DNA from 2 places in the Mesorhizobium sp. WSM4836 genome. Region 2 is predicted to be linked to the other one. Evidence: predicted binding sites of a transcription regulator. Region 2 holds the regulator's gene; the other holds the start of a gene.
What was found. Region 2 encodes LexA, which represses DNA repair genes until DNA is damaged. Its sites were predicted from a motif close to TGTTCNNNNTGTGTTCNG; they were not measured.
Positions count from the first base shown of each region.

Region 1: the regulator LexA is predicted to act here: its motif matches at 8,160-8,177, upstream of AC0L2P_RS04605 (DNA recombination protein RmuC).

Region 1 is NZ_JBVVQF010000003.1:74,781-86,949, forward strand. It holds gene AC0L2P_RS04545 (LOG family protein) at 1-122, opposite strand, end outside; gene dapD (2,3,4,5-tetrahydropyridine-2,6-dicarboxylate N-succinyltransferase) at 268-1,122, shown strand; gene AC0L2P_RS04555 (DUF805 domain-containing protein) at 1,153-1,530, shown strand; gene AC0L2P_RS04560 (GGDEF domain-containing protein) at 1,705-2,040, shown strand; gene AC0L2P_RS04565 (2-dehydropantoate 2-reductase) at 2,030-3,058, opposite strand; gene dapE (succinyl-diaminopimelate desuccinylase) at 3,188-4,387, shown strand; gene AC0L2P_RS04575 (transporter) at 4,390-4,998, shown strand; gene truA (tRNA pseudouridine(38-40) synthase TruA) at 4,980-5,735, opposite strand; gene AC0L2P_RS04585 (GNAT family N-acetyltransferase) at 5,754-6,263, opposite strand; gene fmt (methionyl-tRNA formyltransferase) at 6,260-7,189, opposite strand; gene AC0L2P_RS04595 (plasmid stabilization protein) at 7,266-7,562, opposite strand; gene def (peptide deformylase) at 7,576-8,106, opposite strand; gene AC0L2P_RS04605 (DNA recombination protein RmuC) at 8,210-9,472, shown strand; gene AC0L2P_RS04610 (GFA family protein) at 9,519-9,923, opposite strand; gene AC0L2P_RS04615 (cation diffusion facilitator family transporter) at 9,989-10,951, opposite strand; gene AC0L2P_RS04620 (transglutaminase-like domain-containing protein) at 11,076-11,885, opposite strand; gene AC0L2P_RS04625 (hypothetical protein) at 12,101-12,169, shown strand, end outside.
Region 2 is NZ_JBVVQF010000004.1:162,074-174,242, forward strand. It holds gene trpD (anthranilate phosphoribosyltransferase) at 1-125, shown strand, start outside; gene trpC (indole-3-glycerol phosphate synthase TrpC) at 130-942, shown strand; gene moaC (cyclic pyranopterin monophosphate synthase MoaC) at 945-1,451, shown strand; gene AC0L2P_RS06905 (molybdopterin molybdotransferase MoeA) at 1,451-2,656, shown strand; gene AC0L2P_RS06910 (alpha/beta hydrolase) at 2,663-3,493, opposite strand; gene kynU (kynureninase) at 3,590-4,837, opposite strand; gene lexA (transcriptional repressor LexA) at 5,283-6,014, shown strand; gene AC0L2P_RS06925 (ComEC/Rec2 family competence protein) at 6,008-8,473, opposite strand; gene gltX (glutamate--tRNA ligase) at 8,570-9,991, shown strand; gene gltA (citrate synthase) at 10,167-11,495, shown strand; gene lpxB (lipid-A-disaccharide synthase) at 11,565-12,169, opposite strand, start outside.

The DNA.
Region 1 (12,169 bases), on a different contig from region 2:
TTCCAGGCCAGCCGATATGTCTCCGCGCGCGTTTGCGGCGTGTCCGGCACGCTTCTCGACCGCTCCAGATCCTCGTCCGAATGCGGCAGCGGCGTCCATCCCGCCTTTTCCATGGGAGTCATATTTGCTTTACCCGTCCAATCATTCACTTGCGCCGTCCCGTGACGCTGCCGCGATTGACCCTCCCCAAGCCTTCACATAGGGTCCGCGCGACTTTCAAACAGGTTAAGGCGCCGGCCCTTAACAGCTTGGTAATGGAGCGAATTCATGTCGAAGCCCGATCTCGCGAGCCTCGAAGAGATTATCGAGAACGCCTTCGAGGAACGCGACACGATTTCGACCGCAACCCGCGGCGAGACGCGTGAGGCCATCCAATCGGCGCTCGACCTGCTCGACCGGGGCGTCGCCCGCGTCGCCGAGCGGCAGGCCGACGGCAAATGGCACGTCAACCAGTGGCTGAAGAAAGCGGTGCTGCTGTCTTTCCGGCTCACCCGGATGGAGATCATAAAGGGCGGTCCCGGTCAGGCGGTATGGTGGGACAAGGTGCCCTCGAAATTCGACGGCTGGAGCGCCGTCGATTTCGAGAAGGCCGGCTTCCGCGCCGTGCCGTCGTCGATCGTGCGCCGCTCCGCCTATGTCGCGCCCGGCGCCGTGCTGATGCCGTCCTTCGTCAATGTCGGCGCCTATGTCGACAGCGGCACCATGGTCGACACCTGGGCTTCGGTCGGCTCCTGTGCCCAGATCGGCAAGAATGTGCATCTGTCGGGCGGCGTCGGCATCGGCGGCGTGCTGGAGCCGATGCAGGCGGGTCCCACCATCATCGAGGACAATTGCTTCATCGGCGCCCGTTCCGAAGTGGTCGAAGGCTGCATCGTGCGCGAAGGCTCGGTGCTCGGCATGGGCGTCTTCATCGGCCAGTCGACCAAGATCGTCGACCGCGCCACCGGCGAGGTGTTTTACGGCGAGGTGCCGCCTAATTCCGTCGTCGTCGCCGGCTCGCTGCCGGGCAAACCTTTTGCAAACGACGAGCCCGGCCCCAGCCTCTACTGCGCCGTCATCGTCAAGCGGGTCGACGCCAGGACCCGTTCCAAGACCTCGATCAACGAATTGCTTCGCGATTGATCTTTCTCAACGAATACGGACGGAATTCGCTTGTCTGACAGATCAGACCTTATTTGGCTTTTCTTCAAAGCTTCGGGCCGCGTCAGCCGCGCGGCCTATTTTCTTGGAGGACTGCTGGTGGCCATCATACAGGCCTTCCCGCTCTACCGTTTCACGCTGGTGCCGGAAGGCACCACCGAGAGCAACATGTGGTCGTTCATTTTCCTCATCGCCTTCATTGCCTCGCTTTGGTCGAACGTGGTGCTGGCGGTGAAGCGATTGCACGACCTCGACAAGCCGGGCGTTGCGGCGCTAGTGCTGTTCGTGCCGGTTGTCTCGATCGTCGCTTTCCTCGTGCTTTGCCTGTTTCCGGGGCAACCCGGCCCCAACCGCTACGGCAAGCGCACCAACGCACCGGCCGAATCCTGAGCGCCATCGGGTATTTCGTCATGCGCTATTTCGCGAAGCGGCGGAGCGGGTGGTTCTGAAAGCCCTGTTTTGCGCCGGATGCTCTAAGCGAATGTTAATCACCCTGGCCCAGCATGCCGGCGAAGACTGTGTCGGCCGGCACGGGGCGCTCGACTGGAAAGCGCCGTCGGCGACGTGCTGCTGCGCAAGGTGGCCGAACGATTGAAGCGTGGCTTCAGTCCGGGGGACGTGGTCTTCCGTATCGGCGGCGACGAATTCGTCATCCTTTTGCCCGCAACCTCGGAGATCGAGGCCACCTACCTGGCAAAGCGGGCCATCGAAAAGGTCTCGGTGCCTTTCGACCTCGGGGTCGGCTCCGCCATCCATGTCGGCTTGAGCGTCGGCAGCGCATTCGCACCCGCCGACGGCGGCGATCCGGAAATCCTGCTCACCTGTTCCGACCATGCGCTCTACGAAGCCAAGCGCACCGGCAAGGGCCGTTACTGGGCACCTGTGCGGGCTACGATCTGAGCGTCGCGACGGTTTCCGGCGTCAGGCCGGGCGATCCGCGCCTCTCCTGCTCGGCCGCGCGCACCAGTGCCGTGACATGCTTCAGCAAAGGCGCCGGCGTGCCGGCCTTCTCGGCCAAACGCAGGGCCGCGCCTTGCAATTCGCCGATCTCCGTCGGCCGGCGGCGCTGAAGGTCATCCCACATCGAGGAACGCGCGGCCGAATCGATGGCAAGCATCCGCCGCGCCAAGACCTTGAACAGCCAGTCGGGCAAGCGAAGCACTTTCGGCAGCAGTGCCGGACGCAGGCCGGCGACGCGAGCGGGTTCGATGCCTGTCACCGTCATTGCCGCCAACGCTTCGTCGATCTGGCCGGCCAGGATCAGCCGCCAGCGGCGATCGGCAAGCTCTGCCGCCAGCGGCAGGCCGGAAAGCGCCACCAGCGCGTTGTTGAGGTTGAGCAGCAGCTTGCCCCATAGCACCGCTTCGATGTCACCATGTGTGGCGACGTCAAACCCGTCGACGTCGAGCAGTTCGTCAAGGCCTGTCGGACCCTGTTCCATCATCACCTTGCCGCGGCTGGCGCGGTGCAGACGAAGCGGCAATTCGCCCTCCGGCGATTGGACCACGTTGAACGGCACCATGCCCGCGAGCACCCGCCGGGCGGTGAGAAGGGCTCGCAATTTATCGGCATTGTCGACGCCGTTCTGCAGACTGAGTATCACCGCATCCGGTCGGGCATGGGCCGCAATAAGCCCGGCCATGTCTTGCGTCGCGCCGCTCTTGACCGTTACCAGGACGACATCGGCACCGGGGAATGCCGCGGCAGGATCGGTGGTGACCGACAATGCCTCCGGCTTGACGGAACGGTCGCGGCCATCAGGGTCGGTGATGCGCAATCCACCTTTTTGCAGGGACTGCTCAATGCGCGGTCGCGCCAGCAGAACCACCTTCCGCCCGGCAAGTGCCAGGCAGCCGCCGGCATAGCAGCCGATACTGCCGGCACCGGCGATTGCGATTGTCTTGCCACGCGTGACCATGCGATGGCCCTGTCCTGGTCGAGAGGCCTTGCCGCAACTATACGGCATGAAAACCATAATGTCGGCGGCATGGCTGGCCCTTATGTCTGGCCGTGACAGGCCTTGCGCTTTCGACTATCGCTTTTGCCCATGACGCTGCCTACCGATCCGGCCAGAAATCTGGCTGCTCTCATCCGCTGCGCTTCCGTGACACCCGCCGAAGGCGGTGTGCTGAGCGCGCTGGAAGAAATGTTGAAGCCGCTCGGCTTTGCCGTCGAGCGCCCGGTGTTTTCCGAATCCGGCACACCTGACATCGAGAACCTTTACGCACGGCGTTCCGGCAACGGCCCGCATCTGATGTTTGCCGGCCATACCGATGTGGTGCCGGTGGGCGATGAAACAGCCTGGACGCACCTGCCCTTTGCTGCCGATATCGCCAATGGCGAGATGTTCGGCCGCGGCGCCGTCGACATGAAGGGCGGCATCGCTTGTTTCGTCGCAGCGGTAGCGCGGCACATCGCGCAGAAGGGCGGCCCGAAAGGGTCGGTCTCGCTGCTGATCACCGGCGATGAGGAAGGGCCGGCGATCAACGGCACGACGAAGCTGCTCGAATGGGCGGCTGCCAAGGGCGAAAAATGGCATGCTGCGATCGTCGGCGAGCCAACCAATCCCGACGCGCTCGGCGACATGATCAAGATCGGCCGGCGCGGCTCGCTGTCGGGCACGGTCGTCGTCAACGGCCGCCAGGGCCACGCCGCCTATCCGCAGCTAGCCGACAATCCGGTGCGCGGCCTGGTGACGCTGGTCGACGCCTTGCTGCATCCCGTCTTCGACAACGGAACAAGGGATTTCCAGCCGACCAATCTTGAGGTGACCTCCATCGATGTCGGCAATCCTGCCACCAACGTCATCCCGGCGAAGGCAGCAGCTACCTTCAATATCCGCTTCAACGACACATGGACCGCCGAGACGATCCAGGCCGAGATCCACAACCGCCTCGACCGGGCGGCGAAACGCAAGAAATATCGCGCCGGCAAGAAGTCGCCGGTCGACTACGAGATCGCTTGGCGCGACGGGCCGAGCCATGTTTTCCTGACACGCGACGACAGGTTGATCGAGACGCTTGGCGGCTCGATCAAGGCGGTGACCGGCAGGAACCCGGCGCTCTCCACCTCGGGCGGCACCTCCGATGCACGCTTCATCAAGGATTATTGTCCGGTGGTCGAATTCGGCCTTGTAGGCAAGACCATGCACATGGTCGACGAACGCGTGGCGATTGCCGACCTTGAGACGTTGACGCAGATTTATCTGCGCTTCGTTGAAGACTGGTTTGCGCGGGACATATCCTAGTGATGCTTTCAGCGGATGAAACCTACGCTTCGCTTGCCGGTGCCTGGCGGCTGATGCTCGGCAAGGCCGACGGATTTCGCCTGCTCGACCTTTCGGCGGACGGTTTCTGGAACTCCTTTTTTGCTATCGTCGTCGCGGCCCCGGCACTGATCGTCGGCTGGGTCGGTATTGCCAACGAGATCGGCGACCCCAATGCATTCGTCGGCCGTTTCAGCATGTTGATCCGCCTGGCCACTGTCGACATCGGCGCATGGGTGCTGCCACTCATAGGCCTCGCCCTGGTGGCGCCGCGGGTCGGTGTCGGCGGCCGTTTCGTGCATTATGTCGTGGCCAGCAACTGGGCCTCGGCGATCATCGCCTGGATGATGCTGCCGGCGGCGTTGATCCGGCTTTTCCTGACGTCGGCCAACGAAGTCTCCGGACTGGTGTCGCTGCTGCTGTTCGCGCTGTCAATGGTACTGACCTGGCGGATGACCAATGTCGCGATCGGCAGGGGTGCGGCTGTCGGCAGCGCTGTTTTTGCCGGTATGTTCGTGGCGTCGCTGATCGTCCTGTTCGGCCTGCAGGCGCTGCTCGGGATCAGCGTGCCGGATCAGCCAGGCGTCGGATAATCGACGCCAACGAGAAACAGCCCGTCGGGCGGCGCCACCTGACCGCAGGCCGCACGGTCGCGCGCCTCGAGCGCCGCCTTGAGGTCGGCGATGGTCCAGCCGCCTTCGCCGACACGTTTGAGCGAGCCGACCATCGAGCGCACCTGGTTGTGCAGGAATGACCGCGCCGAAGCGCGGACCTCAATCAAATCGCCCGACCGGCTGACCTCCAGCCGGTCGAGCGTGCGGACCGGGCTGGTGGCCTGGCACTGGGTCGAGCGGAAGGTTGTGAAATCATGCCGGCCAAGCAGCACCTTTGCCGCTTCGTGCATGGCACCGGCGTCGAGCTGCTTCGGTACCCACCAGATCTTGCCCTTGTCGAGCGCCGCCGGCGCGCGGCGGTTGACCATGCGGTAGAGGTAATGGCGACCGATCGCCGAGAAACGCGCATCGAAGCTATCCGGCACGATGGCGGCCTTCAGGATGGCGATGCGCGCCTTGGCCGCTTGCAGATGCGCGTTGACGGCGTCGCGCACCTTCTCGCTGGGCCATGCCTTGATCAGATCGACATGCGCCACCTGAGCGGTCGCATGGACGCCGGCATCGGTGCGGCCGGCGGCGCGCAGCGAAACCTGCTCACCACAGAACTTCTCGATCGCCTGCTCGATCGCCTGCTGCACCGAAGGCTGGTTGGCCTGGCGCTGCCAGCCGGCGAAGAGACTGCCGTCATATTCGATGTCGAGGCGAAAACGCGGCATTCCCGGATCGAGGCGAAATCAGGCGGCGAGGGCTGAGCCGAAAGCCGAGGCGTAGACCAGCCTGCCAGTTTCCGGCGCCTCGCCCCAGGCAAGCGCCTGCAGAGCCTCGCTTTGATACTCGCTCTCGAATTTCGCGGCAAGGGCGCGGGTGTAGCCGAAACGTCCATAGTAAGCCGGATCACCGAGCACCACGGCGAGCGTCTCGCCAGTAGCCTTCAGGCGGATATGCGCCTCGCGGACCAGGGCACCGCCGATGCCGGTGCCGTGGAACGACGGCTCGACCGCCAGAGGCGCCAAAGCCACCGCCGGAAAGCTCTTGCCGCCATTCTGCACGAAGAGCCGTGAAAACAGGATATGGCCGACTACCTGCCCGTCTTCGTCCGCCACCAGTTCGACGACGGCATCACCGCCGGTGACCAGCGCGTCGACCAGTCCGGCCTCCGTCTGCTGGCCGAATGCGTGTTCTTCGACAAGGCGGATCGCCTCGCGGTCCCGCGGCGTCGCCGCCCGTATGGACATCATGCTCATGACAGTTTCATTCCTTCTTCGAGCTTGGCCCCGCGCAGAAACTCCTGCGCGGCAATGGGCCTTCCGCCCGCACGTTGAACTTCGACCAGCCTGATCGCGCCTGACCCGCAGGCGACCGTCAGCCGGTCATCGAGAATTCCTCCCGGTTCGCCGGCGCCTTGCGAGAGCGTCGAGCGAAGCAGTTTCAGCCGTTCCACGCGGCCGCCGATTTCGGCCTCGCACCATGCACCGGGAAAGGGCGACAGGCCGCGAACCTGGTTGTGCACGTCGCCGGCAGGTCGCAGCCAGTCTATGCGAGTCTCCGATTTATCGATTTTCTTGGCGTAGGTCACCCCCACCTCCGCCTGTGCGGTAAATGTCAGCGTATTCCGCTCCAGCCGTTCGAGCGCTTGCACCATCAGCGCAGCACCCAAGACCATCAGCCGGTGGTGCAGATCGCCGGCCGTCATGTCGGGTCCAATGGCGCATTTTTCAACCATTGCCACCGGCCCGGTGTCGAGGCCTTCCTCCATCCGCATCACCATCATTCCCGTCTCGGTATCGCCGGCCGTGATGGCGCGCTGGATAGGGGCAGCGCCACGCCAGCGCGGCAACAGCGATGCGTGACCGTTGAGGCAACCGAGCCGCGGCGCCTCGATAATGGGTTTGGGCAGAAGCAGCCCGTAGGCGACGACCACGGCGACGTCGGCACGCAAGGCGCGGAACGCCTCCTGCTCCGCCTCGCTCTTCAGCGACACCGGCGTGCGAACCTCGACCCCCAACCGATCCGCCTCGCGCTGCACCGGCGACGGCGTCAGCTCAAGCCCGCGCCGGCCGCCGGCGCGCGGCGGCTGCGTGTAGACGGCTGCCAATTCATGCCCTGCCCCCGCAATCGCCCGCAAGGTCGGCACCGAGAATTCAGGCGTACCCATAAAGATGACACGCAGGGGCATTTTGTTCCGGGATCCGATCTAGTCGTCCGCCAAGTCGGTCAGGCGCCCGCTTCAAACGGGTTTACGAGCTTCAGGTCAAGCCCGTCGAAGTCGCGGACATTGCAGGTCGGCGACCAAAGTCGCCTTTCCTCTCTGCCTCAATTTCGTCCGTGATCTTGCCGAATTCGTCGTCAATTGCGTTTTCGGCGGCGAATGCCCCGCGGATGACGTCCCATGGCGAAAGACCCGGTATCAGCCCAGCTTGCCTTTCGGCGGTCATGCCTTTCAACAAAAGGTCGATCGCCTTGCCCGACAAGCTCTGGCCGCCCTTCTGCGCGGCCTGTTCGATTTCATGCTTCAAGGATTCGGGAATATTTCTGATCAGCATATCGACCATCGCCTTACCCCACCATCTTGCCCGGCGCCTTGTCTCTGGCGAGCTTTTTGAACTTCTTGACCACCATGTCGCGCTTCAGTTTTGAGATGTGATCGATGAACAGTACGCCGTTGAGATGGTCGATCTCGTGCTGCAGGCAGGTCGCCATCAGCCCTTCGGCCTCGATCTCCTGCAGCTTGCCGTCGCGATCGAGATATTTCACCCGCACCGCCGCCGGCCGCTCGACCTCGGCATAATAATCGGGGATCGACAGGCAGCCTTCCTCATAGACCGAACGCTGGTCGGAGCTTTCGAGGATTTCGGGATTGATGAAGACGTGTGGTGCCGGCGTCTCGTCCTCCTTGGCGAGGTCGATCACCAGCATGCGCAAGGGTTCGCCAACCTGGATCGCCGCGAGGCCGATGCCGGGCGCGTCATACATGGTGTCCAGCATGTCGCCGGCCAGTTTGCGCAGATCGCCGTCGACACGCTCGACCGGTTTTGAAACCTGGCGCAGGACGGGATCGGGGAGGATGATAAGCGGCTTGATCGACATGGCGTCTCACCTAAGACCTCGCAGGAAAAGCGTCAACCGGGACGCCTTTGGGTCGTTCACGTTTTGATCTGTGCCGGCACACCGAATCATCTATGCTGTCGGCATGAACGATCTGGCCACCATCCTGTCCGAACCTGTCGCCCGCCTCGGCGCCACCACGATCACGCTCGGCCATGCCCTGGGTTTCGGCGCAATGCTGTTCCTCGGCCTGTTCGTGGCGCTCGTCGTTGCGCTCTGGCGATCGGCCAAGGCGCGTGCGGTGGCGGCCGCCGAAGCCGCCGACCATGCCCGCGACGCCGAGGTGCGGATGGCCGGCATCTTGGCAAGCCAGGCGGAAATGCAGGGCCGCATGGGCGCCATCGCGGAAGTGTTCGGCGCGCGCCAGGCGGAACTGACACAGTCGATTGGCCAGCGTCTCGATGCCATGACCGGCCGCCTGGGCCAGACCATGACCGAGCAGACGAGATCGACACATGAAAGCCTCGCCAAGTTGCAAGAGCGGCTGGCGGTCATCGATATCGCGCAAGGCAACATCCAGTCGCTGGCCGGCCAGGTCGTGCAATTGCAGGCGATCCTTTCCAACAAGCAGACGCGCGGCGCCTTCGGGCAGTCGCGCATGGAAGCAATCGTCGCCGACGGATTGCCGCACGGCGCCTATGAATTCCAGGCCACCTTGTCGAATGGCAGCCGGCCCGACTGCCTGGTGAAGATGCCGAACGGCGCACCGTCGCTTGCCATTGATGCAAAGTTTCCGCTCGAGGCCTGGAATGCCATCCGTGCCGCCGAAGGCGCCGACCTGCAGAAGTCCGCCGCTCAGGCTTTCCGCCGCGACATCGAGGTGCATGTCCGCGACATCGCCGAAAAATACCTGATCCAGGGCGAGACGCAGGATACCGCCTTCATGTTCGTGCCTTCGGAATCGGTGTTCGCCGAGATCCATGAGAATTTCGAGGCCATTGTCCAAAAGGCGCATCGCTCACGGATCGTCATCGTCTCGCCGTCGCTTTTGATGCTGTCGATCCAGGTTATCCAGGCAATTCTCAAGGATGCCCGCATGCGCGAGCAGGCGCACCTCATCCAGGGCGAGGTTATCCGGCTGATGGAAGACGTCTCTCGGCTCGACGATCGGGTGCGCAAATTGCAGACGCATTTCGGCCAATCGGCCAAGGATATCGAGGACATCCTGGTCTCGACATCGAAGGTGACTAGGCGCGGACAAAAGATCGAGGCGTTGGAGTTTGGCGTGCAGCCGGCGGAGGACACTGCTGGTTCGAATGGCAGCGGAGCAAAAGCGGAAAGCAGCCCGCGTGTCGCCGATTCGAAAACGGGACAATTGAGGCTGAGGGTCGTCGAAGGCGACGATTGAGAGCTATGCTGGAACCCGGAGCCGATCGCTTCGCCTGGGTCCGGCGCTACTGCTCCTCGATGATGGTCGTGCCTTCGAATTCCGGCAGCCAATGCAGCGCCGAGCGATGCCAGATCTGCTTTCTCGGCACCAGTTGATCGCGCTGCCGCGCCGTGCCGACTCTGATGCCGTAAACCTTCGGTCCCGCGCCCGCCGATGTGGCGTAGAGATGCGAGCCGCACTCGCCGCAAAATGCCTGGGCGCGCTTGGCGCCGCTCGAACCGGTCTTGATGTAGATCTTCGGCGTGCCCTTGGTGATCCTGTAATTGTCCTCGGACGCCGGCACGGTGACGCGAAAGGCCGTTCCGGTTAGCTTCTGACAATCGATGCAGTGACAAATGGTGGTCTTCTCCGGATCGACCTCAGCCTCGTAAGTTATGGCGCCGCAATGACACCCGCCGTCGATTTTCATCTTCGTTCCTCCCGAGCTTTGGCCCGCAATCATAACCGGGACTGCCCGATGGCGCAGCCATTTCCTCAGGCCGGTTCCCCTCCGGACGCCGCCAAGGCCTTACTCCGGCGTTCCCAGGTGCCGGTGGTCTGCGGCTTGACGAAGAGCCGTGTGAGCTCCGGCATCTCTGCCCTCAGCCGCGTCTCTAGGCGTTCGACGCAGGTCTCTATCTCGGGCGCCGACAAATGGTCCTCGAACTCGATGCTTAGAGCGGCGACGATCTCGTGCGGACCCATATGCAGCGTCAGCGCGCCATTCGCCCGTTGCACCGCCGGATCCTGCTGGACGATGGCCAGCACCTTTGTTCGCACCTCGGGCGAGGCAGGCTCACCGAGCAGCAGGCTTTTGCTTTCGCGCGCCAGGAAGATCGCGGTCGCGCCCAGGATGAGCGCGATACCGATCGACGCGGCGCCGTCTAGCTTCGGCATGTCCAGCCGTTCCGCCGCCAATATGCCGGCGAAGGCGACAACGAGGCCGAGAAGTGCCGCGCTGTCCTCGAAGAGTACCGTGTAGACACTCGGATCCTTGCTGAGCTGCACCGCCTCGAGCCAGCCGTGGCTGCCTTTTTGGTGACGGAACTCCTTCAGCGCCACTAGCCAAGAGGTGCCTTCGAAGAGGAAGGAAAGGCCAAGGACAGCGTAGTTTACCTTGGCGTTGGCGATCGGCTCCGGCGTCATGATGTGCGTCACGCCTTCGTAGAACGATATGCCGGCGCCCAGTGCAAAGACGAGGAGCGCAACGATGAAGCTCCAGAAGTACAGCTCGCGGCCATGGCCGAGCGGATGCGTGCGATCGGCCGGGCGCGCGGCACGGTGCATACCGTAAAGCAGCAGGCTGCCATTGCCGGTATCGACCAGCGAATGGACGCCTTCCGACAGCATTGCCGAGCTGCCGGTGGACAAGGCAGCGGCGAATTTGGTCAGTGCGATCGCAAGATTTCCGGCGAGCGCCGCATAGATCACTTTTTTCGACCCGCCATGCGCCGCCATGGTGTGCCGCCTTGGTTGATGCGCCGAGATTGGCGGAGCGCCCGCCCACGCTCCACAGCTCCCACAACGCCCGAAGCGTCGAGTTGTTCAAAAGTGCAGTCGTTCAAACGGGCGGCGCGCGGGGCTATTCGACGATCTCGTCCGTCCAGACCTTGAAGCCAGCCAGCGCGCCCGGCCCGAAAATGTGGGTCAGCGGCACATCGGCGGCATCGCGTCCGGAGGCAATCAGGATCCGGCCGATGCGCGGCGCGTTGTTGCGCGGGTCGAACGCGTGCCAGCGGCCGCCGAGATAGACCTCCATCCAGGCGGCGAAATCCATGTCAGACCACGGCTTCGGCAGGCCGATATCGCTGATATAGCCGGTGCAGTAGCGGGTCGGAATGTTCAGGGCGCGGCAGAAGGCAACAGCGAGGTGAGCAAAGTCGCGGCACACACCGCTCTGCTCGCGATAGGCTTCGGCAGCGGTGCGTGTCGGCCGTGCATTGAAATAATTGAAGACGATGTGGTTATGGACGAAGTCGCAGACGGCCTGAACGCGCGGAACGCCGAGCGGCGTGCTGCCGAACAGCCGCCACGCTTCATTCGCCAGCACGTCGCTCTCGCAATATCGGCTGGGCAGCAGGAACAGCAGCGTCTCCGACGGCAGATCGCGCACCTCGTGCTGCCACGCCGTCAAGTCGCGCGTCTCGAAGGAGCCGGGGTCGCGGATGACCGCGTCCGTGCCGAACGCAAAGCGCCCGGCCGGCGCAACGAAACGGTTGCACCAATTGCCGAAACTATCGCGGTAGCTTTCGATCGAGACCGGCGGGTTCGACGTCAGGAAGTCCGGCCGTTCGAGATCGGATGCGCGCGAATAATGGACGTTGAGCATCGCGATCAGCGGTGTTTCCTGCGGGAAATCGAAGCTCATCTGGCAACCGATGTGAATCCGCATTGTCGTCCTGACCGGCCTGCCTGACCACCAGCCGGCGAAACGCAAGGGCTGATGCTGCAGTGCGAAAAAGACCATGGCACGGACCGCTGCGGTTTACGAGGGAATTAGAAACCGGTTGACAGCCATCGGCCAGGGCGACTGCACGGCAGCGGCCTCTTGCAGTCGAGCGTTTTCTCTTGTTTCACTTCGCCAGACATCAACTGGAGGAACGAATCATGGCTAAAGGTGCGATGAAGGCAGGCAAGGAAGCCCGCAAGCCGAAGAAGGACGCCAAGAAACCGGCG
Region 2 (12,169 bases):
CCGGGCTGGTGGTGGCGGGCAAGGCGACGACGCTTGCCGACGGCATGGTGACGGCGGCGCAGGCCATCGACAGCGGCCGCGCGCTGAAAGTCCTCGACAGGCTGGTCGAGATTTCGAACGGTTAAAACCATGTCCGACATCCTGCGCAAGATCGAGGCTTACAAGCGCGACGAGATCGCGGCGGCCAAGGCGCGCGTCCCGTTCGCCGAAATCAAGGCACGGGCGACGGATGCGGACGCGCCGCGCGGCTTTCTTTCCGCCCTTGAAGCAAAGCGCAAATCCGGCAGGTTCGCGCTGATTGCCGAAATCAAGAAGGCTAGCCCATCCAAAGGCCTGATCCGTGCCGATTTCGATCCGCCGGCGCTGGCCAGGGCCTATGCGAAAGGCGGTGCCGCCTGCCTTTCGGTGCTGACCGACGCACCCTCCTTCCAAGGCGCCCCCGAATTCCTCACCAGTGCCCGCGCTGCGGTCGAGTTGCCTGCCTTGCGCAAGGATTTCCTGTTCGACCCCTATCAGGTCTACGAGGCCAGGGCATGGGGTGCCGATGCCATCCTGATCATCATGGCCAGCGTCGACGACGCGTTGGCAAGAGAACTCGAAGCGACAGCTTTCGGGCTCGGCATGGACGCGCTGGTCGAAGTGCATGACAAGGCTGAAATGGAACGCGCGCTGCAGCTGTCGTCGCGGCTGATCGGCATCAACAACCGCAATCTCCGGACCTTCGAAACCAGCCTCGAGACCTCGGAACGGCTGGTAGCGATGGTGCCGGCCGACCGCCTTCTGGTCAGCGAGAGCGGTATCTTTTCGCATGACGATTGCCGACGGCTGGAGCGGAGCGGCATCGCCACTTTCCTGGTCGGTGAGAGCCTGATGCGTCAACAGGACGTGGCCGCGGCAACGCGCCTGCTTTTGACGGGCAAGGCGCCGGCAGAGGCGATCTGACGATGGCGGCGGCCCTCACCCATCTTGGCGCGCACGGCGAAGCCAACATGGTCGATGTCGGCGACAAGGCTGAGACGGTGCGCACGGCTGTCGCGGAGGGCTTCGTATCGATGCGGGCCGAGACGCTGGACATGATCCTCGCCGGGGATGCCAAGAAGGGCGACGTGCTGGGCACCGCTCGCATTGCAGGCATCATGGCGGCCAAGAAGACACATGAATTGATCCCGCTCTGCCACCCGCTGCTGCTGACCAGGATATCTGTCGATATCGAGCCGGACACAGCGTTGCCCGGCCTGAAGGTGACGGCATTGACCCGTGTCAGAGGCAAAACCGGCGTTGAAATGGAGGCCCTGAGTGCCGTCTCGATCGCTTGCCTGACCATCTACGACATGGCCAAGGCGGTCGACCGCGCCATGGTCATCTCCGGCATCAGGCTGGTTGAAAAGAGCGGCGGCAAATCCGGCGACTACAAGATCACCGGAGACGGGGCCACCGAGGCAGGCCGATAATGGCGCAGGTCCCCGTTGCCGAGGCGCTCGAGCGCCTGCTGGACGGCGCAGCAGCGCTGCCGGGCGAACCCGTCGCGCTGCTGGATGCTGCTGACCGCGTGCTGGCGGAGCCGGTTGTGGCGCTCCGCACCCAGCCGCCGTTCAACGCCTCCGCCATGGACGGCTATGCGGTGCGGGCGATTGATATCGCGTCCGTACCGGCAAGGCTTTCGGTGGTCGGCATGGCGCCGGCCGGACGCGGCTTTTCCGGCTCGGTGCAGCAGGGGCAGGCCGTGCGCATCTTCACCGGCGCGCCGCTTCCCGAAGGCGCCGACACCGTCGTCATCCAGGAGAACGTCCGCAACCTCGGCGGCGGCAGCGTCGAAGTGACGGAGCCGACGGTGCAGGGGCGCAACATCCGCCGCCTCGGGCTCGATTTCGCCAAGGGCGATGTCCTGCTCCCCAAAGGCCGCCTGCTCGATCCGGCCGCTTTGTCGCTGGCGGCATCGGCCAACCACCCCGAGGTCGGCGTAGTCAAACGGCCGCTGGTCGCCCTCATCGCCACCGGCGACGAATTGCTGCCGCCGGGCAGCGATCTTGGCCCCGACCAGATCATCTCGTCAAATGCCTATGGCGTCGCCGCCGCCGCACAGTCGGTCGGTGCGCGCGCTCTCGACCTCGGCATCGCGCCGGACCGCAGGGAGGCGATCGCTGCGCTGGTCGAAAAGGCGGTGAAGGCTAGCGCGAACGTCATCGTCACGCTGGGCGGTGCCTCGGTCGGCGACCACGACCTCGTCCATGACGTGCTGACCGGGCAAGGCATGACGCTCGATTTCTGGAAGATCGCCATGCGGCCGGGCAAGCCGCTGATGTTCGGGCGGCTGGGCAAGATCCGCTGCATCGGCCTGCCCGGCAATCCGGTGGCGAGCCTGGTCTGCACCCAGCTCTTCCTGAAGCCGCTGCTGGCGCGGCTCGGCGGCCGCGCCTTTCAGCAGGATATGCGTCAGGCACGGCTCGGTGCTGCCATGCCGGCCAACGATCTCAGGCAAGATTATGTGCGGGCTGTTGTCACAGACGACGCCGATACGCTCGTGGCGACGCCGTTCGGCATCCAGGACTCCTCGATGCTGAAAATGCTGGCCGATGCCAACGGGCTGATCGTTCGCGCGCCGTTCGCGCCTGCCGCGGCGGCGGGCGCTCCCTGCGACGTGCTGATGTTACGCTGAACCTCCTCACTCCGAGATCAAGGTTTGCGTCAGCGGATGGTCTGGATCGGCCAAACCGTCGATGATGTTGAAATGATGTCGGTCAGGCTCGACCACCGAGCTGGTCGCGGCACCCAGGCCGATCCAGATATTGGCCAGTAACGCGCTCTGGCGCAGGAATTCGGCGCGCTCGCCGCCGCCGGCCCAGCAGGTCAGGCGGGCCTTGTCCGTCGGGCGCAGCAGCACCGGGCTTTCGGCCTGCGCCTCGGCCTCATCGATCGCCAGCGTCTCGTTCATGCCAGTGCGCATGATCGGGCGCAAATCGTGCACTCCCGAGATCGACATCACATGACGAACGCGCCGGACCACTTCGGGCGCCAGCGGCGTCGTCGCCGTAACCATTCGGCTAACAAGATGGCCGCCGGCCGAGTGCCCGGTCAGCATCAGCGGCCCTGCGACCATCGCCGCCGCCTTGCCTATCGCCGCGCCGACTTCCTTGACGATGCCGCCGATGCGCATCTGCGGACAGAGCGTGTAGGACGGCATCGCCACCGCATAGCCGCGATAAACAGCGCCAGCGGCAAGATGCGACCAGAAACTCTTGTCGAATGCCATCCAGTAGCCGCCATGGACGAACACCACGAGCCCCTCGGGCTTGGTGGCCGGCAGGAAAAGATCGAGCCGGTTGCGTGGTTTATCGCCATAGGCCAAGTCGAGCCGCGCCCTGCCCTCGGTCGAAAGCACGTCGCGGAAAACCCGCGCGGGCTCGACCCAGGCCGCCGGCCAGCGATCGCTGCCGGCTATGTTGGCGCCGTTGGCATAGGCGTTGTCCCAATCGGCAATGTGATGTTCGAACACCCTGCGCCCTCCCCGGACAATATGGCCTGCAACGTAGCCGTGATCATCGTGCGGCGCGTCGTCGTCAGCCTCAAGATTCGAGCTCTCGCATCAATCTCAAGTGACAGCCGCCTTGATGGCGAAGCGCGCATCCTTCCACCCACCGGTGCGCAGGATGTCCTCAAGCACTTCGACGGCCTGCCAGACATCGGCATAGCCGACATAGAGCGGGGTGAAGCCGAAGCGCATCGTCGATGGCGCGCGAAAATCGCCGATCACGCCACGTTCGATCAGCGCGCGCATGATCTGGTAGCCATGCTCATGCATGAATGAAATCTGGCTGCCGCGTTTTTTCCCGTCGCGCGTGCTTTCGAGCGTGAGCCCGTAAGTGCCGCACTTTGCCTCGACAAGCTCGATGAACAGATCGGTCAGCGCGATGCTCTTCTTGCGCACTGCCGTCATGTCGACATCGTTCCAGACGTCGAGCGCGCCCTTCAGCGTGCGCATCGACAGGACCGGCTGGGTGCCGCACAGAAAACGGCGGATGCCGGTGCCGGCCGTATAGCCTGGCTCGAAGGCGAATGGCCGTGCATGCCCCCACCAGCCGGTGAGCGGCTGCTGGATGTCGGCAAGATGCCGCTCAGCCGCATAGATGAAGGCAGGCGCGCCCGGTCCGCCATTCAGATATTTGTAGGTGCAGCCAGCGGCAAAATCGGCGTTTGCCTTGTCGAGCTCGACTGGCATCGCACCGGCGGTGTGGCAGAGATCCCAGACGACCATCGCACCGGCTTCCTGGGCCCTGCGCGTCAGCGCGGGCATATCGCGCAGTTCGCCCGACTTGTAGTTGACGTGATTAACCAGCACCACGGCGGTGCGTTCGTCGATCAGCTCTTCGATGGTCGGCGCGTCGACACCCGACAGGCGCAGCAGCGTATCTTTTTGCGTGGAAACCACACCCTCAGCCATGTAGAGGTCGGTCGGAAAACTATCGCCCTCGGCGACGATGACCCGCCGCTCCGGCCGCATGGCCATGGCGGCGTGCAGCAGCTTGTAGATGTTGACCGACGTCGTGTCGCAGACCACCGTCTGGCCGGCCGCGGCACCGATCAGGCGCCCGAGCTGGTCGCCAAGTTCAAGCGGCATGTTGAACCAGCCGGCCGTGTTCCATGCGCGGATGAGATCATGCGACCATTCTTCGGTCGCGGCCTTGCGCAATTCATCGAAAGCGGCACGTGAAGCAGCTCCTAGCGAATTGCCGTCGAGATAGACCACTCCTTGCGGCAACACAAAGCGGTCGCGCATTGCCCGCAGCGGATCCGCGGCATCCATCGCCTTTATGGCCGCGAGATCGGGAATCCCTGTCATGATTTGACTGCTCCCCCAAGATCCAACGCAACGCCGGACACGCATCGACTGTTCTTCCAATACCTGGTTGCGCGCAGCAAGGCTCACCGGCGAGAAGCGCCCTGACCAGGCGGTGGAAACGAGGACTTAACCGAGGTTGGCGTTTTGAGTTCGTTTCGTTCACGGTGCATTGACCAAACCGCAGAGTCGATACGAGTTCAATTCCGTGCCCTTTGCCGACCGGCGGCCGAAGGCCAGCGTGGCCTTTCGGGAAGCCAGAAGAGCGCAAACGAAAGCAGAATCAAGGCGATGAGGCTCGCGGCGGTGAAAATGGGGTACCCCGGTAGAGGCGTCGTTTGTTTCCCGAGCCTTAACGCATTCATTAAACTTTAAACAGTTGCGGAACACAACTGGAACAGATAGTGTTTGTTCTGGGTTTGTTTTTCTGATTCTGTTGGGGGTCGTTATGCTGACACGCAAACAACACGAACTGCTTATGTTCATCCACGAAAGGTTGAAGGAAAGCGGTATCCCGCCTTCCTTCGACGAGATGAAGGAAGCGCTCGACCTGGCTTCCAAATCCGGAATCCACCGGCTGATTACGGCGCTGGAGGAGCGCGGCTTCATTCGCCGTTTGCCCAACCGGGCCCGTGCGCTGGAGGTGCTGCGCCTGCCTGACTCGATCGCCCCCGGCCTCAATGCGGCACGCAAGTTCTCGCCGAGTGTCATCCAGGGCAGTCTTGGGCAAGGCGGTCCTCGGCAAGGCAAGCCGGCCCCTTCGCGCCCTGCAGCCGGCAATGATGACGATGTCGTCGCCGCCATTTCGATCCCAGTGATGGGCCGCATCGCCGCCGGTGTGCCGATCGATGCCATCCAGCACCAGACGCATTCGATTTCGGTGCCGCCGGATATGATCATGGGCGGCGAGCATTATGCGCTCGAGGTCAAAGGTGATTCGATGATCGAGGCCGGCATTTTCGACGGCGACACGGTGATTATCCGCAATGCCGATACGGCGAGCCCCGGTGAGATCGTGGTGGCACTGGTCGACGAGGAGGAAGCGACGCTGAAGCGCTTCCGCCGCAAGGGCGCCTCGATCGCCCTGGAAGCCGCCAATCCGGCCTACGAGACGCGCATCTTCGGACCAGACAGGGTCAAGGTGCAAGGCAAGCTCGTCGGACTGATCCGCCGCTACTGAGTTCCGCCCTTGGCGCCAGCTTTGGGTTTGTCGGCCCTGCGGTATGGCGGCAGGCCCCGTGCCGCGCGTGAAAATTTTCGCTGCACGTGCCAGGGCCGGTATGATTTTTCGATCGCGAAACGGATTTCGGCGCGCGTTGCCGCTTGTGGATCGAAATAGACGGCCGCACTTCCCGCGCGCGCCAGTTGCCGTTTGGTGACGACGAGGACCAGCCGGTCGTAGTAGCAGGGATTATGGGCGGTGGCGTCGTCGATGACGATCAAGCTGGCAAAGGCGCAGGCTGGCCCTGCAGCATCGCGGTCCTTGGCTTGCGCGATGATCGCGCCGGATGGATGCCGGGCAAGGCAGAGACCGTCCGTGCAAATGAACGGCATGCCGGGCGGTAGGTCGGCCGGATCGGCAATGTCGAATTGCGGATCGTTCTTTCCAGGTGTTTCCGGCGCGACGATAGCCTCTGATGTGAGCGCGCGTTTCCAGTTGTCGATGGTGAACTCATTCGGGCCTGCCCGGTTGACCGCGAGTTCACCGCTGCCGATCGGCAGCGCGACCAGCCGTGCGTCCTCCGAGATCAATACATCGGGTACGCGGGTCTGCGTTGTCGTTAGCAAGCCGGCGAGCGCAAAAGGAAGTGCCACGAGCCGCAGCCAGGTCGTCGCCATGCTGGCAATGACGAGGGCGATCGTCACCAAAAGGACAGATCTCAGCGAAATCAGCCCGACCGCATCGATCGGCGAGCGTTCGGAGATCCACCCGGACAGGGCGATCATCGCCGTCAGCCCCTTGCCCATCACGTAGAGGAAAGGCCCGTCCGCGCCGAACGGCATCGCCAGCGCACTGAGGACGGCGAAGGGCATGACGACCAGTGAGACGATAGGCATGATGGCCAGATTGGCGAGCAGGCTGAGCGGCGCCACGCGCTGGAAATGCCATATGGCGAAAAGCGCCGTGGCGCTCCCTGCAATGATCGAGGTCATCGCCAGGCCGCCCATCCCCAGCAGAACCTTTCGAGCGGCAAAGCGTAGCGGCGACCGCCGGGGCGGCGGCGTGGTGGCCCTGCCGGCGCGGTAATCGGACCAGCCTGCATAGGCGCCGACAAGGGCCGCCGTCGCGGCGAAGGACATCTGGAAGCTCGGACCGACCACCTCGTGCGGCGACACCAGAATGACCGCGATGGCCGAGATCGCCAGATTGCGCATGGTGAGCGCGGCCCGGTCGAACAGCACGGCGATAAGCATCACCGCCAACATGATGAAGCTGCGTTCGGCCGCCACCACAATGCCGGAAAAGACGAGGTAGGCCGCAATCGAAAAAAGCGCGGCGGCGGCCGCATATTTCTTGACCGGCCGTCGCGATGAGAAATCCGGAAACAGCGCAAAGGCGCCGCGCAGCAGCGCCATGATGGTGCCGGCGACCAACGCCATATGCAGCCCCGAGATGGAGATGATGTGGTAGATGCCGGTACGCCGCATCGCTTCGTTGATCTCTTCGGGAATGCCGGCGCGCACGCCGACGATCAGCGCAGCAGCAATCTCGCCCTCAGCGCCGCCGATGACGCTGCGGATATGGTCCGCGATGGATTCGCGCGCGTCTTCGATCGCGGAAGAAAGCCGCGCGGCAAGCGGCATGCTGCCCGACGGCACGACTTTCGGATTGCCCAGAAAAAAGCCGCTGCCGCCGATACCGGCGAAATAGCTGTCGAAGGAGAAATCATAGCTGTCGGGCCGCACCGGCCCGGTCGGCGGCAGCAGCCGCGCATAGCCGGCGATCTCGGAACCGGCGGTCAGCTCAGCCGGTATCTTCATCGCCGAAACGCGGACCCGTTCCGGCATGTAGCGCAGTGTCGGCCTGGCAGTCGAGATCACATCGATCGTCAGCCTGATGCGGCCGCTCGCCATGGGCTCGAACGATACGACGCGACCCGTGAGGCGCGTCGAGATTTCGGAACCGAGCATATGCGTTCCGACACGCCAGGTCTCGACCTTGGCGGCAAGCACGCCAAGCGCGCAGAGCAACGCCGCCATGAAGCATAGGCGGGTTCTGGGCCACGACCGCGAGGCGACGGCACAGACGGCTGCCAAGGCGACGATTGCGATCGGCTGTGGAAAGGCTGGCTCTACCGCCAGCGAAAAATATACGACCACCCCGCATGCGAGGAACACCGGCACCAGCAGGAAGGCGACCCCACGGTCGAGCTCCAGGCCGGCCGCCGAGGTTACGCCGTTGCGGAGACGGGACGGTGACGGGAGGCGGAAACGCCGGCGTAGGCGCACGATGGGCTCGGCCGCGGGCACGGGAACCGTTGCTGGGTCGCTCGCCGGCAGCGACCGGGCATCAAAGCGTGGAGCCGGCAGCAAGGCCGGTGCCGGCAGGACAGGCAGGGGCGTGGCAAACAGCAAGCGTTCGCTGACGCCGCTGCCAACGTCCTCGCCCTCGCCCGCACCACGGCCTCGCACAGCCATCGGGTCTGCCCCTTGCGCCCTCGACCTCCTATGCTACATGAACGCGCAACGCGCGAAAGTCCGCAAACCCACTTCCTTCGCCTGCCTGAGAGTTCCATGCCCGACAAGGTCGTCACCCGTTTTGCCCCCTCGCCCACCGGCTATCTGCATATTGGCGGGGCGCGCACGGCGCTGTTCAACTGGCTGTATGCCAAGCACACAGCCGGCACGATGCTGCTGCGCATCGAGGACACCGACCGCGAGCGTTCCACCGATGCGGCAACCGCGGCCATCCTCGACGGGCTTTCCTGGCTCGGCCTGACATGGGACGGTGAGCCGGTGTCGCAGTTCGAGCGTGCGCCGCGCCATCGCGAGGTTGCCGAGGAGCTCGTTCGCATGGGCAAGGCCTATTATTGTTATGCGACGCCTGCCGAGTTGGAGGCAATGCGCGAGAGCGCACGGGCCAAGGGGCTACCTCCCCGCTATGACGGTCGCTGGCGCGACCGCGACCCCTCGGAGGCGCCGGCCGGCGCCAAGGGGGCGATCCGCATCAAGGCGCCGACAGACGGCGAGACGGTTGTGCATGACCGCGTCCAGGGCGACGTGCGCTTTCCCAACAAGGATCTCGACGATTTCATTATTCTGCGCTCGGACGGCAACCCGACCTACATGCATGCCGTCGTCGTCGACGATCACGACATGGGCGTCACCCACATCATCCGCGGCGACGACCATTTGACCAATGCCGCCCGCCAGACGGTGATCTACCATGCCATGGGGTGGGAGGTGCCGTCGATGTCGCATATCCCGCTGATCCACGGTGCCGACGGCGCCAAGCTTTCGAAACGTCACGGTGCGCTCGGCGTCGAGGCCTATCGAGCCATGGGCTACCTGCCAGAGGCGCTGCTCAATTATCTGGCGAGGCTTGGCTGGAGCCACGGCGACGATGAGATCATGTCGATCGCCGACATGATCGCATGGTTCGACATCGGCGACGTCAACAAAGGCGCCGCCCGTTTCGACTTCGCCAAGCTCGAGGCGCTGAACGGCGTGCACATGCGCCGCATGAACGACGCGACGCTGCTCGATATCCTCATCGCCACTCTGCCCTATCTCGAAGGCGGCCCGGCGATCGCAGCTAGCCTCGACGACAGACGCAAGGCGCAATTGCTTGCCGCTTTGCCGGGCCTGAAGGAACGCGCAAAGACGCTGGTCGAACTTGTTGAAAGGGCTGCATTCCTGTTCGTCGAGCGGCCGCTGCCGGTCGACGAGAAGGCGGCGGCGCTGCTCAGCGGTGAGGCGCGCGCGATCCTGCAGGGCGCTCATGCGGCACTGGCCGCGGTTTCTGAATGGTCTGCCGCCTCGGCGGAAGCCGCGATCCGCGACTATGCGCAGGCCGGCGGCCACAAACTCGGCGCCGTGGCCCAACCGTTGCGGGCCGCGCTCACCGGCAAAAGCACCTCGCCCGGCGTCTTCGATGTGCTGGCCGTGCTTGGCCGCGAGGAAAGTCTGGCGCGGATCGCTGATCAAATCGATTAGGAAACTGGCCCAAGAAGATTGGCATTGAAAGGTGTGTTTCGCAGTGCAACATTGGGTCTTGGCCTAAATCTGGCCCGCAGATTCAGTTGCGGGCGCAAATGTGCGTATTCCGATGCTTTTGACGTGTTCAGATATTTTGCTGTTGCCGGCCTGAGGAAACAAAAAGGAGTTTGCTATGACCGAACCTGCGACAAAGATGGAATTTGGCGGCAAAACCCAGGCGTCGACGGCAAAACTGCAACTCGACGGCAAAACCCATGAATTCAAGATACGAAGTGGTTCGGTAGGACCAGACGTCATCGACATCGGTTCGCTCTACAACACCACCGGCGTCTTTACCTATGATCCCGGCTTTACGTCGACGGCGAGCTGCGAATCGGAAATCACCTTCATCGATGGCGATGCCGGTATTCTTTTGCACCGCGGCTACCCAATCGACCAGCTGGCCGAGCACGGCGACTTCCTCGAAGTCTGCTATCTCTTGCTCTACGGAGAACTACCGACCAAGGCGCAGAAGGACGATTTCGACTACCGGGTGACGCGCCACACCATGGTTCATGAGCAGATGTCGCGCTTCTTCACCGGCTTCCGCCGCGATGCGCATCCGATGGCGGTGATGTGCGGCGTGGTCGGCGCGCTGTCGGCCTTCTATCACGATTCGACCGACATCTCCGACCCTTATCAACGCATGGTCGCCTCAATGCGGCTGATCGCCAAGATGCCGACGATCGCGGCGATGGCGTACAAATACCACATCGGCCAGCCGTTCATTTACCCGAAGAACGAGCTGAATTTCGCAGCCAATTTCCTGCACATGTGCTTCGCCGTGCCTTGCGAGGAATACAAGATCAATCCGGTGCTGGCGCGCGCGATGGAGCGCATCTTCATCTTGCACGCCGATCACGAACAGAACGCCTCGACTTCGACCGTCCGTCTGGCCGGCTCGTCTGGCGCCAATCCCTTTGCCTGTATCGCTGCCGGCATCGCCTGCCTGTGGGGTCCCGCACATGGCGGCGCCAACGAAGCGGCCCTGAACATGCTGGGCGAGATCGGCCATGTCGATCACATCCCGGAATTCATTGCGCGCGCCAAAGATAAGAACGATCCGTTCCGATTGATGGGATTTGGCCACCGCGTTTACAAGAACTACGATCCGCGCGCCAAGATCATGCAGAAGACCGCGCACGAGGTCCTGGGCGAGCTCGGCATCAAGGACGATCCGCTGCTCGACATCGCCATGGAGCTGGAAAAAATCGCGCTGACCGATTCCTATTTCATCGAGAAGAAGCTCTATCCGAACGTCGATTTCTATTCCGGAATAACGCTAAAGGCGCTGGGCTTCCCCACCACCATGTTCACCGTGCTGTTCGCGGTCGCCCGCACCGTCGGCTGGATCGCGCAGTGGAAGGAGATGATCGAGGACCCGCACCAGAAGATCGGTCGCCCGCGACAGCTCTATACGGGCGCGCCGGAACGGGATTATGTGCCGATCGCGAAGCGGTGAAGATAGAGAATAGTGAATAGGAGTAGCGAAGCGTCGCTCGTTGTCTATACAAGCCTGTTCACTACTCACTCACTTCCCCACCATCCCCATCACCACCCCCGCGGCAATCTCGCCTGACGGCTTGGCGGTTGCCATACGCCCGGCAATGTCGGCAAAACCATCCTTCTGCCAGGTGCGGTAGGCGGTATCGGAGAACAGCGCTTCCAGCTGCCGCGCCTGATAATGCGGCCGCACATATTGGTTGTAGTGTTCCGGCACAACCGGCCGGTCGGCGATGAGATTGGGCAAGGCTGCGCTCCATACTTTGATCAGCGGCTGCGCCATGCGCATGACGGGATCGAGCCGGTAGCAGGAGATCATCGGCACACCCGCCAGTGCCAGTTCCAGCGATACGGTCCCCGACGCGATCAGCGCCGCATCCGCCTTGCCGAAGGCCTGCCATTTACGTTCGGCATCAAGGATGATCTCCGGCTTCTCGTCCCAGCTCGCAACCGAGGTCCTGACCAGGTCGGCGACGTGCGGGACGGTTGGCAACAGCAGGCGCAGGCGGTGCCCGCGTCCCCGCAGGATCGACACCGTTTCGCCGAACGGCCCGACCAGGCGTCGCACCTCGCCGCGACGCGAACCGGGCAAGACAAGCAAGGTTTTGACGTGATCTGCGGACAGGTCACGCG